2 regions of the Sphingomonas longa genome follow, and region 1 is predicted to be linked to the other one. Evidence: predicted binding sites of a transcription regulator. Region 1 holds the regulator's gene; the other holds the start of a gene.
What was found. The regulator LexA, encoded in region 1, represses DNA repair genes until DNA is damaged. The targets are predictions, from matches to a motif close to GTTCCNCNCTTGTTCT.
Positions count from the first base shown of each region.

Region 2: a site for LexA is predicted at 3,564-3,579, ahead of recA (recombinase RecA). Genes of this name have one in related genera too.

Region 1 is NZ_JAFEMC010000001.1:482,069-488,415, forward strand. Features, by position in the region: gene moaC (cyclic pyranopterin monophosphate synthase MoaC) at 1-270, shown strand, start outside; sul1 at 616-669, shown strand; gene ILT43_RS02345 (SulP family inorganic anion transporter) at 703-2,181, shown strand; gene ILT43_RS02350 (molybdopterin molybdotransferase MoeA) at 2,220-3,401, shown strand; gene lexA (transcriptional repressor LexA) at 3,476-4,147, shown strand; gene ILT43_RS02360 (ComEC/Rec2 family competence protein) at 4,363-6,347, opposite strand, start outside.
Region 2 is NZ_JAFEMC010000001.1:221,912-228,258, forward strand. Features, by position in the region: gene ILT43_RS01060 (dicarboxylate/amino acid:cation symporter) at 1-568, shown strand, start outside; gene ILT43_RS01065 (glutathione S-transferase family protein) at 573-1,199, opposite strand; gene ILT43_RS01070 (class I SAM-dependent methyltransferase) at 1,196-2,023, opposite strand; gene recA (recombinase RecA) at 2,415-3,488, opposite strand; gene ILT43_RS01080 (4-(cytidine 5'-diphospho)-2-C-methyl-D-erythritol kinase) at 3,677-4,516, opposite strand; gene ILT43_RS19755 (tetratricopeptide repeat protein) at 4,815-6,347, opposite strand, start outside.

The DNA.
Region 1 (6,347 bases):
CGCACCGCGGAGTTGATCCCGCTCTGCCACCCACTCCCGTTGTCGAAGGTCACGATCGACCTCGACGCGACGGACACCGGCGTCACCGTTACCGCCACCTGCGCCACGACCGGCCAGACCGGCGTCGAAATGGAAGCCCTCACCGCCGCGACGGTCGCGCTGCTGACGGTCTACGACATGGTCAAGGCCGTCGACAAAGCCATGACCATCGACGGCGTCCGCCTGCTGACGAAAACGGGCGGCAAGTCGGGCGACTGGGTGGCAGCGTAAGCCCTTTTAACGCCCCCTCACCTTGGGAGGGGCTGGGGGAGGGTCTCTCCACAAGCGGCACGGCCAAGGCTCCTCCCTCTCAAGTCCTCACCTGTACGGGGATCGTCCGAGAACCATCTTCTATCAGCCCGGAAGGCCGCGCCCAGTTGCGATGTCTGCGGTAATCTACTGCGAACATCACTCAACTGAACCCCGGCCCGCGCCGGGGTGGTGGCTTGGTAACCGGTAGCGCAGCTATGTCGCGATGATTGCTAAAGGGTAGCGACAAGGCGGGAAGGGACGGGCACCAGCCTCTTGCGCCCACCCCTTGCCCGAACCCCCTCCCCCGCCTAAAGCCCCGAACAAGACGGACCCGGCCCAGCCGGGTGGCTCGGCCCGGCGCCTATCCCCGGGACAGCGCGGCGACCCTGCCGCACACTCGGACCTTCCCCCATGACAATAATCGCCACGCTTCGCCGCGACTGGCTGTCGAATCCGCGCGCGGACCTGCTCGCAGGGATCGTCGTCGCGCTTGCCCTGATCCCGGAGGCGATCGGATTTTCCGTCATCGCCGGCGTCGATCCCCGCGTCGGCCTCTACGCGTCGGTTGCGATCGCCACCGTCATCGCCTTCACCGGCGGGCGGCCCGGCATGATCTCCGCCGCCACGGCCGCCGTCGCGGTCGTCGTCGTACCGCTCGTCCGCGACCACGGCGTCGAATACCTCTTCGCCGCGACGATTTTGATGGGTCTGATCCAGATGCTCGCCGGTCTCGCGCGGCTCGATCTGCTGATGCAGTTCGTCTCGCGCTCGGTCATCACCGGCTTCGTCAACGCGCTCGCAATCCTCATCTTCATGGCGCAGCTACCGCAACTGATCGGGCGTGGGTGGGAGACGTACGCGATGGTCGCGGCCGGTCTCGCGATCATCTACCTCCTGCCGCGCCTGACGAAAGCGGTCCCTTCCCCGCTCGTCGCGATCCTCGTGCTGGCGGCGATCGGTATCGGCCTGAACGTGCCGGTCACCACGGTCGGCGACATGGGCGCGCTGCCGCAGGGGCTGCCCAGCCTGCACCTTCCGCAGGTGCCGCTGACGCTCGACACGCTGCGCATCATCCTCCCCTATTCGCTGACGATGGCCGCGGTTGGCCTGCTCGAATCGCTGCTGACCGCGCAGATTGTCGACGACATGACCGACACCGACAGCGACAAGCGTCGCGAGTGCGCCGGTCAGGGCACTGCCAACATCGCCGCCGCGCTCGTCGCCGGCATGGGCGGCTGCGCGATGATCGGGCAGTCGGTCATCAACGTCACGTCCGGCGGCCGCACCCGCCTGTCGACGCTGACCGCGGGCGTGTTCCTGCTGTTCCTGCTCGCGGTGCTCGGTCCGTTCGTCGGCCGCATCCCGATGCCGGCGCTCGTTGCCGTAATGGTCATGGTGTCGATCGGCACGTTCAGCTGGAACTCGATCCCCAATTTGCGCCGCCACCCGCCGACATCCTCGGTCGTCATGCTCGTCACGGTCGCGGTCGTCGTCCTCACCCGCGATCTCGCGCAGGGCGTGCTGGCGGGCGTGCTGCTGTCCGGCATCTTCTTCGCGAATAAGGTCCGTCGCATGTTCGCGGTCGAGCGGACGGAAGACGGCACCGTCGCCACCTACATCGTCACCGGCCAGATCTTCTTCGCCTCGGTCGACCGCTTCACCCGCGCCTTCCGGATGCCGGAGCCCGCCGCCCACGTCCTGATCGACGTCACCGCCGCACATTTCTGGGATATCTCCGCCGTGGGTGCGCTCGACAAGGCGGTCGCGCGCCTGCGCCGCGACGGTGCGGAGGTGACGGTGATCGGTTATAACCGCGCCAGCGCCGATCTCGTCGATCGCTTCGCGCTTTACGACAAAACCGGCGTGGAGATGGGCGTCACCCCGCACTGACGCTGTTCCACGCGCAACCGGCGTGGCAAGGCACGCGCATGACGCTCGTACCAGTCGCCGAAGCCCAGTCCCGCCTGTTCGCGCTCAAACCGCCGGTCGCGACGGAGGACGTGCCGCTCCCGCACGCCGCGGGCCGATGGGCCGCCGCCGACATTCTCGCCGCGCGGACGCAGCCCGTGGCGGACCTTTCGGCGATGGACGGCTACGCGATCCGCTTCGCCGACCTGCCCGGCCCCTGGACGGTGATCGGCGAAAGCGCCGCGGGCCGCCCCTTCGATGGGACAGTCGACGCTTATCAGGCCACGCGCATCTTCACCGGTGCCGCGATGCCCGCCGGTGCCGACACAGTGCTGATCCAGGAAGAGGCCGGCCGCGACGGCGACCGCCTGACGCTGGCCGGTGAAGGCCCCGGTCACCTCGGCCGCAACACCCGCGCGCGCGGACTCGACTTCCACACCGGCACCCGCCTGATCGCGACCGGCGACCGCCTGACTCCGGCGCGTATCGCCGTCGCTGCCACTGGCGGCCTCGCCACCCTGCCCGTGCGCCGACGCATTCGCGTCGCGATCGCCGCGACGGGCGACGAACTCGTCCCTGCCGGAACGATGCCGCTCGGATCGCAACTGCCCGAATCGAACGGCGTCATGCTCGCGGCGATGATCGCGGACCTGCCCGTCGACATCGTCGATCTCGGCATCCTGCCCGACCGGCTCGACGCCTTGCGGGACGCCTTCGCTGCGGTCGAGGCCGACCTGCTCGTGACCACCGGTGGCGCGTCGGTCGGCGACCACGATCTCGTCCGCCCCGCGCTGGAGGCGGCGGGCGGTACGATCGACTTCTGGCGGATCGCGCTACGGCCTGGCAAGCCGATGATGGCCGGCCGCCTTGGCGATGCGGCGGTGCTCGGCCTGCCCGGCAATCCGGTGTCCGCCTTCGTCACCGCGACGTTGTTCGTCCGCCCGCTGATCGCGCATCTCGCCGGCGCACGCGATCCGCTGCCGCAGACTGGCACGGTGTTGCTGGGCGAGGACCTGCCCGCGAACGGCCCGCGCACCGACTATCTGCGGGCGGAAATTCGCGAAGGCCGTGCCTATGCCTCTACGATTCAGGACAGTTCGATGCTGCTGACGCTCGCGCGCTCGACCTGCCTCATCGTCCGGCCGACCGATGCGCCGCCCGCAAAGGCCGGCGACTCGGCGGAAATCTTGGGGATCGCTTGACGACAAGTTTTGCGTTCCATATAGGTTCCTCGTCTGTTCTGAAGGACAGCCGGGTTCCGACGGAGGGAAACGCGATGCTCACGCGCAAGCAGCACGAGCTGGTCTGCTTCATCAACGATCGCCTCGCCGAGACGGGGGTGTCTCCCTCGTTCGAGGAGATGAAGGATGCACTCGACCTGAAGTCCAAGTCGGGCGTTCACCGCCTGATCTCCGCGCTGGAGGAACGCCAGTTCATCCGCCGCCTCCCCAACCGCGCCCGCGCGCTGGAGGTGTTGCGCATGCCCGAGCGTGCCGACGCCAAGAAGGCACCGAAGACGAAGGCTCCGACGCCTCCACTTCCTCCACTTCGCCAGCCTGCGAACGACGTGGTCGAGATCCCGTTGCACGGACGCATCGCTGCCGGTGTCCCGATCGAGGCGTTCGAAGGCTCCTCGATGCTCGCCGTTCCCGCCGCCTTGCTCGGCGCGGGCGAGCATTACGCGCTCGAAGTCGCCGGTGACTCGATGGTCGAGGCGGGTATTCTCGACGGCGACTATGCTCTCGTCCGCCGCACCGAAACCGCCCGCGACGGCGAAATCGTCGTGGCGCTGATCGAGGACGCCGAAGCGACGCTGAAGTATTTCCGCCGCGAAGGCGCGATGGTCCGCCTGGACCCCGCCAACCGCGCCTACGATCCGCAGCGCTACAGTCCGCAGCAGGTTCGCATCCAGGGCAAGCTGTCCGGCATCCTTCGCCGCTACGACTGAAGCGGCGGGCGCTGTCCTACAGAGGGGAGCTGCGTTATAGCGGAAGAGTGAGCCTTCTGCGCCATTCTGCTCCCCTCCCCTCCCCTCGGGGAGGGGCTGGGGGAGGGCCTCGCCGCAAGCGCGTCATTCAAGATATCGGACGGCCCAAAACACCGCATTGGACTAACCTTAGCCTAACCTTCCAGCGGTCCGATCCCGCAAGGCACTGAAAACGTTCAACGTCGGAAACGACGGAACCCCGCCCCCGAATCCTCTCGCCCAGCCGCCAAAACCCACGGATGCTCATCCCCGGCCCGCCGTACCGTCGCCGTCCACCCCCCGCTCAGCCCGACGGCAACGCCCCCGGTCCGCGCCAGCACATCCCGTTCCAGCCGCAACCACCGCGGCCGACACCCGACCGGCAAGCGCCGCTCGCTCACCACCACATCCGCCCCGACGCACGCCGCGATCAGCGCCCTTACCGGCACCAGATATGCACTCCGCGTCATCACCACCCGCCGCCCGGCAACATCGACCGCACACAGGTCGGCACTGCACGCCGCCCCCGGCAAACCGTCCAGCGTCATCGGCGCACCCTTCACACCGCCATTCTCGCTCAGCACGTTCTGCATATACTCGCCGGCCCGCTCCCTCAGCAGCGCCATCGCCCCATATTCGGTCCGCACCGCCGCATGCCGCCCGTCCCCGCTCACCAGCAGATCGGGCGCCGGCGTCATCGCCGCCCACAAGGAACCGACGGCCAGCGGGGCCAAACCCCAGCGCCGCCACTCCGTCCGCCACAGCGCAAGCCACAGGCCACCGACAACGATCAGCGCATACGCCGCGTCCGGCATGACCGGCCACGCCCGCACCGCCCCCGGCGCCGACGCCACGATCCGCGCCAGCCACAGCAGCGCCCACAAAGCCCGCTCCACCAGCCACCACACCGGCGCACCCAGCCCCGCCACGTCCAGCAGCAACGCCAGGAGCTCCAACGGCATGACCACGAACGTCGTCCACGGGATGGCGACCATATTGGCCAACGCCCCGTACAATCCGGCACGATGGAAGTGATACACCGCGATCGGCATCAACGCGGCCTCGACGACGACGCCCGTCATCAGGAGCAACACCGCACCCCGGCCCCATCGCCGCAGCAGGCCTTTCTCCCGCACCTCGGCAAAGCCACGCATCCACGGATGGTCGTGCAGCGCCACGATTGCGGTGATGGCGGCAAACGACAATTGGAAGCTCGCCCCGGCCAGCGACTCGGGCCACGCGATCAGCACCACGATCGCCCCCGCCGCCACCAGCCGCAGCGTCATCGCTTCCCGCCCGAGCGCCAGCGCCGCCAGCACCAGCAGCGCGGCCACGCACGACCGGATCGTCGGCACCTCCGACCCCGTCAACAGCGTGTACCCGACCGCCGCCCCGGCCCCCACCGCAGCGGCGACGAGCGGCAGCCGCACCCGCAACGCCAGCGCCGGCCAAAGTGCCAGCAGCCGCATCACGATCAGCATCGTCGCACCCACGACAGCAGTGATGTGCAACCCGCTCACCGACAGCAAATGCGCGAGCCCCGCCGCGCGCATAGCCTCGGCATCCTCCTCCGCAATCGACCCGACATCGCCGGTCGCCAGCGCCGCCGCCACACCGCCCGCACTCCCCGCCACCCGCTCGGTGATATGCCGCGTCAGCGTCGCCCGCAGCCCCAGCTCGGCATCACCCGGCGTCACGATCCGCACCGGTGCAAAGCCCCGCCCCGTCGCCCCAACCCCGGCGAACCACGCCGCGCGGGCATAGCTGTACGCCCCCGGCACCGCCGCATCCGGCGGCGGCAGCAGCCTCGCCCGCAACCGGATAACCGCCCGCCGCGTCAGGCCCGCCGGCACATCCGCTTCAGCAAGATTGACCCGCAACCGCCGCGGCAGCGCCGGCGCATCAATCGGCGCCAGCGTCAGCCGCACCAGTTCACGTGCCACCAGCGGCTCGGCCCGCTCGACGCGGGCGTCGAACGCCGCCACCGCCGGCCGCGCCAGCACCGGCGCCGCCACCCGCTCCGCCCGCCACCATATCAGCGCCAGCCCAACCGCCATCGCCAGCGCGCCGACCGCAACCGCCCTGCTCGCCCTACCGCCGCGACCCAATGCCGCCGCCAGGCACGCCGTCGCCGTCAGTGCCAGCAGCACCGCCGTCCACTCGCTTCGCCGAAGCAGTACGA
Region 2 (6,347 bases), 260 kb from region 1:
GCGGTTCCTGGTGCGGTATATCCGCGATCCGCTGATCCTCGCCTTCTCGACCGCATCGTCGGAGGCGGCGTATCCGCGGACGCTGGAGGCGCTGGACAAGTTCGGGGTGCCGCCGCGGATCGCCAGCTTCGTGCTGCCGCTCGGCTATTCGTTCAACCTCGACGGATCGATGATGTACATGACGTTCGCGTCGCTGTTCATCGCGCAGGCGTACGGCATCCATCTGTCGATCGGCGAGCAGATCACGATGCTGCTGGTGTTGATGGTGACGTCGAAGGGCATTGCCGGCGTGCCGCGAGCGTCGCTGGTGGTGATCGCGGGGACGCTGTCGCTGTTCAAGATCCCGGAGGCGGGATTGCTGCTGATCCTGGCGGTGGATCATTTTCTGGACATGGGCCGGTCCGCCACGAACGTCATCGGCAACGCCATCGCGGCGTCGGTGGTGGCGAAGTGGGAGGGTGGCCTCGATCCGCGGGAGGACCCGGATGTTATCGCGGCCACCGCCCCGGCGGGACATGGTCCGGCGGTGGCGGTGGAGCGGTTCGAGGACATCGCGCCGCGATCGTGACGGCTCAGGCGTAGCGGTAGGGGCCGCCCTCTTTCAGTGCCGCCTGATAGGCCGGGCGGGCGTGGATCTTGTCGAGCCACGCGATCGTCGCCGGGCGGCTGGCGTCGAGGCCGGCGCGGTTGCGGGCGGCCTCCAGCGGAAAGCTCATCATGATGTCGGCGGCGGAGATGACGTCGCCGGCGAACCACGGGCGTTGCGACAGTTCGCTTTCGACATAATCGAGGTGGCGGTCGACCATCGGCTGGATGCGCCCGGCGATCTTGCCGCCGACCAGCGGGATGCGGCCGATGATCAGCTTCACGAGCAGCGGGGGCATCAGGGACCCCTCCGCATAGTGCAGCCAGAAGCGGTAGCGCAGTACGGCCTCGCGATGAGCGGGCGGGCCGAGGCGGCCGTCCGCCTTTTCGACCAGATATTCAACGATCGCGCCGGTTTCCGCGACAACGACCCCGTCGTCCTCGATCACCGGCGACTTGCCGAGCGGGTGGACGCGGCGGAGTTCGGGCGGGGCGAGCATCGTCTTGGGATCGCGGGCGTAGCGCTTCACCTCGTAGGGGAGGCCAAGCTCCTCGAGCATCCAGAGGATGCGCTGCGATCGGGAATTTTCGAGGTGGTGGACGATGATGGTCATGATGGCTCCCCTGCCTGTGCGCGCCAGATCCATGCCGATGCTGGCAGGACGACGCGGTTGTCGAGGACGTAACGCGCGAGGGCGTCGGACAGACGCGCGAGCAGGCGGTCGCGGTCGGCGGGGCCGGCGTCGGCGATGCTGCGCGAGAGGGGGCCGATGCGCGTGAGGAAGGACGTTGCGTCGGCGACGGGGTCTTCGCCCTCGCCCGCGACATAGTCGAAGTCGATCGACGCGGCGGTAACTGCGCTCCAGCCCGTCCGGGTCAGCAAGTCGTAGACGAACTCCATGTTCGCAAAGGCGAACGGACCGCGTGCGTAGCCGGCGGGATCGGAAAGGGCTTCGCCGGTGACCTGCTCGACCAGCGCGGCGGCGAAAGCGTTGCGGGAGCGGTCGCGAAAGCAGGAGAAAACGAGTGGCGCGCCGGGGTTTGCGGCTTGTCGGAGGCGGGTGAAGGCGGCGGCGGGGTCGGCGAAGAACATGACGCCGTGGCGGGAGTAGAGGAGGTCGAACCCGCCCGGCAGCGGATCGGTCGCGGCGTCGGCGACGTGGAAGGTGGCGGTGCGGACCCGAGCTTTGGCGATGGCGATCAGCGGTTCGGACAGGTCGATGCCGGTGATGCGGAGCTCCGGGCGGGCGGCGGCGATCGTGGCGCTGGTGGCCCCTGCCCCACAACCGATATCGAGGGCGGTGCCCGTTGCCGGGGCCGCAGCGAGGACAGCGGCATTAAGGTGGCGGGCGAGGTCGGCGAGACTGCGATCGGTGCGGCGATGCTCGGCGGCCCAGACGTCGCCGACGCGGGTTTGCCAGTCGGTGGTCGTGGTCATCGGGCGGGCCTTTGTCGGGGGTTGGGATGAACCGTCGCGTCGCGTCGCGCCGCTACGTGCGGCGACGGTGGAAGGGGGATAGTTCGTTATGCCGGGCTTATTCCGGCATCTACCGCGCCCCGCAACTCGATGCACGTGACCTGCGATACCGTGGATGCCGGGACGAGCCCCGCAGGACGGCGGTGGAGAGGGTTGAACGGCGGCTGGGCGCACGTTCGGCCCTTTCCGGTACCGGGCTCCCGCCTGCGCGGGAGCACGGCGGTGGGTGCGGAGCGTGGCACCAAAGTGGAGGAAGTGGAGGCGTCGGCGGGGTCCTCCACTTCACTTCAACGAAAATGGGGGCCGCCGTTGCCGGCAGCCCCCCGATCGACACGCCGACGACGCGGCCGATTCAAATATCGTCGTCCTCGCCGGGGCCGACCATCAGTTCCTCGGCGACCTTGTCGGTGCGCTGGCGAATCGCCTTTTCGAGGCGGGCGGCGAGTTCCGGATTGTCGCGAAGATAGGTCTTGGCGTTCTCACGACCCTGACCGATGCGGATCGAGTCGTAGCTGAACCACGAACCCGACTTCTCGACGAGGCCAGCCTTGACGCCGAGATCGAGGATCTCGCCGATTTTGGAGATGCCCTCGCCGTACATGATGTCGAATTCGACCTGCTTGAACGGCGGCGCGACCTTGTTCTTCACCACCTTCACGCGGGTGGCGTTGCCGACGATGTCTTCCTTGTCCTTGATCTGCCCGGTGCGACGGATGTCGAGGCGGACCGAGGCGTAGAACTTCAGGGCGTTGCCGCCCGTCGTCGTCTCCGGATTGCCGTACATCACGCCGATCTTCATGCGTAGCTGGTTGATGAAGATGACCATGCAGCGCGAGCGGCTGATCGAGCCGGTGAGCTTGCGCAGCGATTGCGACATCAGGCGGGCCTGAAGGCCGACATGGCTGTCACCCATCTCGCCCTCGATCTCCGCGCGCGGCACGAGTGCGGCGACCGAGTCGACGACGAGCACGTCGATCGCGTTGGAGCGGACGAGCGTGTCGACGATCTCCAGCGCCTGCTCACCGGTATCCGGCTGCGACACAATCAGCTCGTCGATGTTGACGCCCAGCTTCTTGGCGTAAACCGGGTCGAGCGCGTGTTCCGCATCGACGAAAGCGGCGGTGCCACCACCGCGCTGCGCCTCGGCAATGACATGCAGCGCAAGCGTGGTCTTGCCCGAGGATTCAGGGCCGTAGACCTCGATCACGCGGCCGCGAGGCAGGCCGCCGACGCCAAGGGCGATGTCGAGGCCGAGCGAGCCGGTGGAGATCGTTTCGACCTGCATCGTCTCTTTCGAGCCGAGCCTCATCGCGGAGCCCTTGCCGAAGGCACGGTCGATCTGGGCCAGCGCGGCGTCGAGCGCCTTCTGCCGGTCTGCGTTAGCGGTTGCCATGCCGGTATCGATCACTTTCAGATTGGCGGCCATCAGGGGCTCCCATCGCTAGAGCAAGCGCGTGGCGGGGGCAACGCGTCTGCTTCCATGTATATGGTTTGTTCTCGTGGAACAAGATGGGAACTCGAAGAAGTTTCGTTTGTGCGACGCGGATAAGACAGGAAGGAATTTGTTTGTGGGCTGCGCGTGGCTCGTTCTCCGCGTCATCGCGGCGTGGCTTTTCAGGTCATGATCGAGGCGAGCGACCACCAGCCTCTCGCAGCGGCCGCAGTGGCGGCCGTGTCGCGAGCTTCGGGCGTGTCGAACAGCGCGAAGCACGTGGCGCCGGACCCGGACATGCGCGACAGGATTGCGCCGGGAGCGGCGTCGAGCAGTGTGCGGACTTCGCCGATGACGGGGGCGAGCGACCGGGCCGGCGATTCCAGGTCGTTGCGGGCGGCGCGGGCGCGATCGAGCAACGGCCCCTCCCCCAGCGCGCCGCGATCGATGCCGTCCCAGCCGGCGAAGACGGCGGCGGTGGAGACGGCGACGTTCGGGTTGACGAGCAGCAGCGGCGTGCCGGGCGCGCCCTCGATCGGGACCAGCGCCTCGCCTTTGCCGGTGCCAAGCGTGGTGCGGCCGAGCAGGCAGGCGGGCACGTCTGCGCCGAGATGTTCGGCGATCGCGAACAGCGCGGGGGCGTGCGGGTCGATCCCGGTCAAGCGGGCCAGCGCGCGCAACGTCGCGGCGGCGTCCGCCGAACCGCCGCCGATGCCGGACGCGATGGGGAGGTTCTTCGTGAGCGTGATCGCGACGGGGGGCGTGGGCTGGTGGTGGCGGAAGGCGTCGCGGGCGTCGGTTACGAGGTTGGTGGGCGCCTTTCCATTCCCCGAGGGGGACCGAAGGGCTTGGGCGAAGGGGCCGGTCATGTCGAACCGGTCCTCGGCCGCTTCCTCGACGGTGATCGTGTCGCCGTCGGCGGCGAAGGCGAAGAGGGTTTCGAGTTCGTGATAGCCGTCCGGCCGGCGGCGGCGGACGTGGAGCGCGAGGTTGATCTTGGCGGGGGCGGATTCGACGATCATCGCGCGGGTGATGCGGCAGGGGCGGTTCGGGGGCAAGACTGGTTTGGGTAGGCTGGAAGTTGGTGTTTGTCAGGATCCAGACCACATGCTCTGCGTCAACCCTGTCGCACTCCACACCCGACCCACCCCGGCGAAGGCCCGGGGGTACAGTTTCCGCGCCGCTCGTGAGACTCAGAGCCTTTGCTGCAACTGGACCCCGGCCTCCGCCGGGGTGGGACGGTGAAGTGGACAGATTTATGTTCAGCAAGATAGCGTTGGGCCCCCGCCTGCGCGGGGCACGGGTAGTGAAATCAAGCGGCTAACGGGCCGCCGGTCCGTTCTCGATCTTGGCTGTGAGCCGGCCGAGCGTGCGCGGTTCGGCGACGATTGCGGCGGCGCGCCAGGCGTAGCGCGCTTCGTAGCGGCGGCCGGTTGCCCAATAGGCGTCGCCGAGATGGTCGGCGATGTCGGCATCGGCCGGGCTGTCCCGGGCGGCGCGTTCCAGCAGCGGCAGCGCGCGGGCAGTGTCGCCGGCGCGAAGATACGCCCAGCCGAGCGAGTCGGTGATGGCGGCGTCTTCGGGTTCCAGCGAGTGCGCCTTTTCGAGCATCCTGGTGGCGGCGGCCACGTCCTCGCCGCGATCGACGAGGCCGTAGCCGAGGAAGTTGAGGACGAGCGGCTGGTCCGGCGCGAGCGCAACCGCACGGCGCAGGGCGCGGCGCGCGTCCTTCCACCGGTCCGCAGCGTCGAGCGCGGTGGCGTAGCGGAGCCACGCGTTCCAGCGTTTGGCGATGCGCGGGTCGTCCAGCACGCGGGCGCAGATCGGCGCGGCCTCCGCGGGGCGATCCGCCTCGACCAGCAGGTCGGCGAGGCGGACGCGGTCGACGAACGTCGCGTCGGGTGCGGCGGCGCGGGTGCGGGCTACGGCGAGCGCCTCGGGCTTGCGGTCGCTGCCGTCGAGCAGCGCGATCCGGGCCTCCAGCATGTCGCTCGCCAGCGGATCGTCGGCGGGGATCGCGGCGAGGTTCGCCAGCGCCGCATCGGAGTCGCCAGCGCGGGCCAGCTGGTTGGCGAGGATCAGCCGCGCGCGAGCATAGCCGGGATCGGCATCGAGCGCGGCGCGGGCGAGCGAAAGGGACAAGGTGCTGGCCTGTTCGCCGCGGCCGAGTTCTTCGGCGAGACGCAGGAACAGGCGCGAGACACCGAACGCTGGAGATGCACGCTGGCCGGCGGGGAGCGACTGGCCCGACCCGAGGAGCGCCTGTGCACGGGCCGGTTCTCCCAACCCGACGATCAGTTCGGCGGCGGCGACGCGCGGCGCGCGGTTGGTGGTGGAGGCGAGGCCGGCGGCGGCGCTGCCCTCCGCGAGGCGACCGGCGGCGATCAGCAGCAGCGCGCGGTGCTCGGCGACCAAGGGTTTAGCGACCGGATCAATCGTCGATCGGTCGAGGATGGCAATGCCGGCGTTGCCGCCCGCCGCCCACGCTTCGATGATCGGGGCGAGGATACGCAAACGATCAGTGGCGAGTGACCGCGTCGCCTGCTTCAGGGCGGCGGCATCGCCGGCGCGGGCGGCGTCGGCGATCGGAAACAGCGCGGCGTCGGCGGGAGCGATGCCGGCGTTGCGCAGGACGGCACCGGTTCTGCGGACCAGCGCCGCGTCGCCGCTGGCGATGCCAGCGCGAAAGGCGCGGATCGCGACGACGGGATCACGTGGCGCGGCGGCGACGGCGGCGGCGTAGGCGGTCGACGCGGCGGGGCCGTCACCGTCCGCTTCCGCCGCGCGCGCGGTCAGATACGCCGTCCGCCCCGAGTCCGCAGCGGCCGGAGTCACGGCGAGCACCGCGAGCGC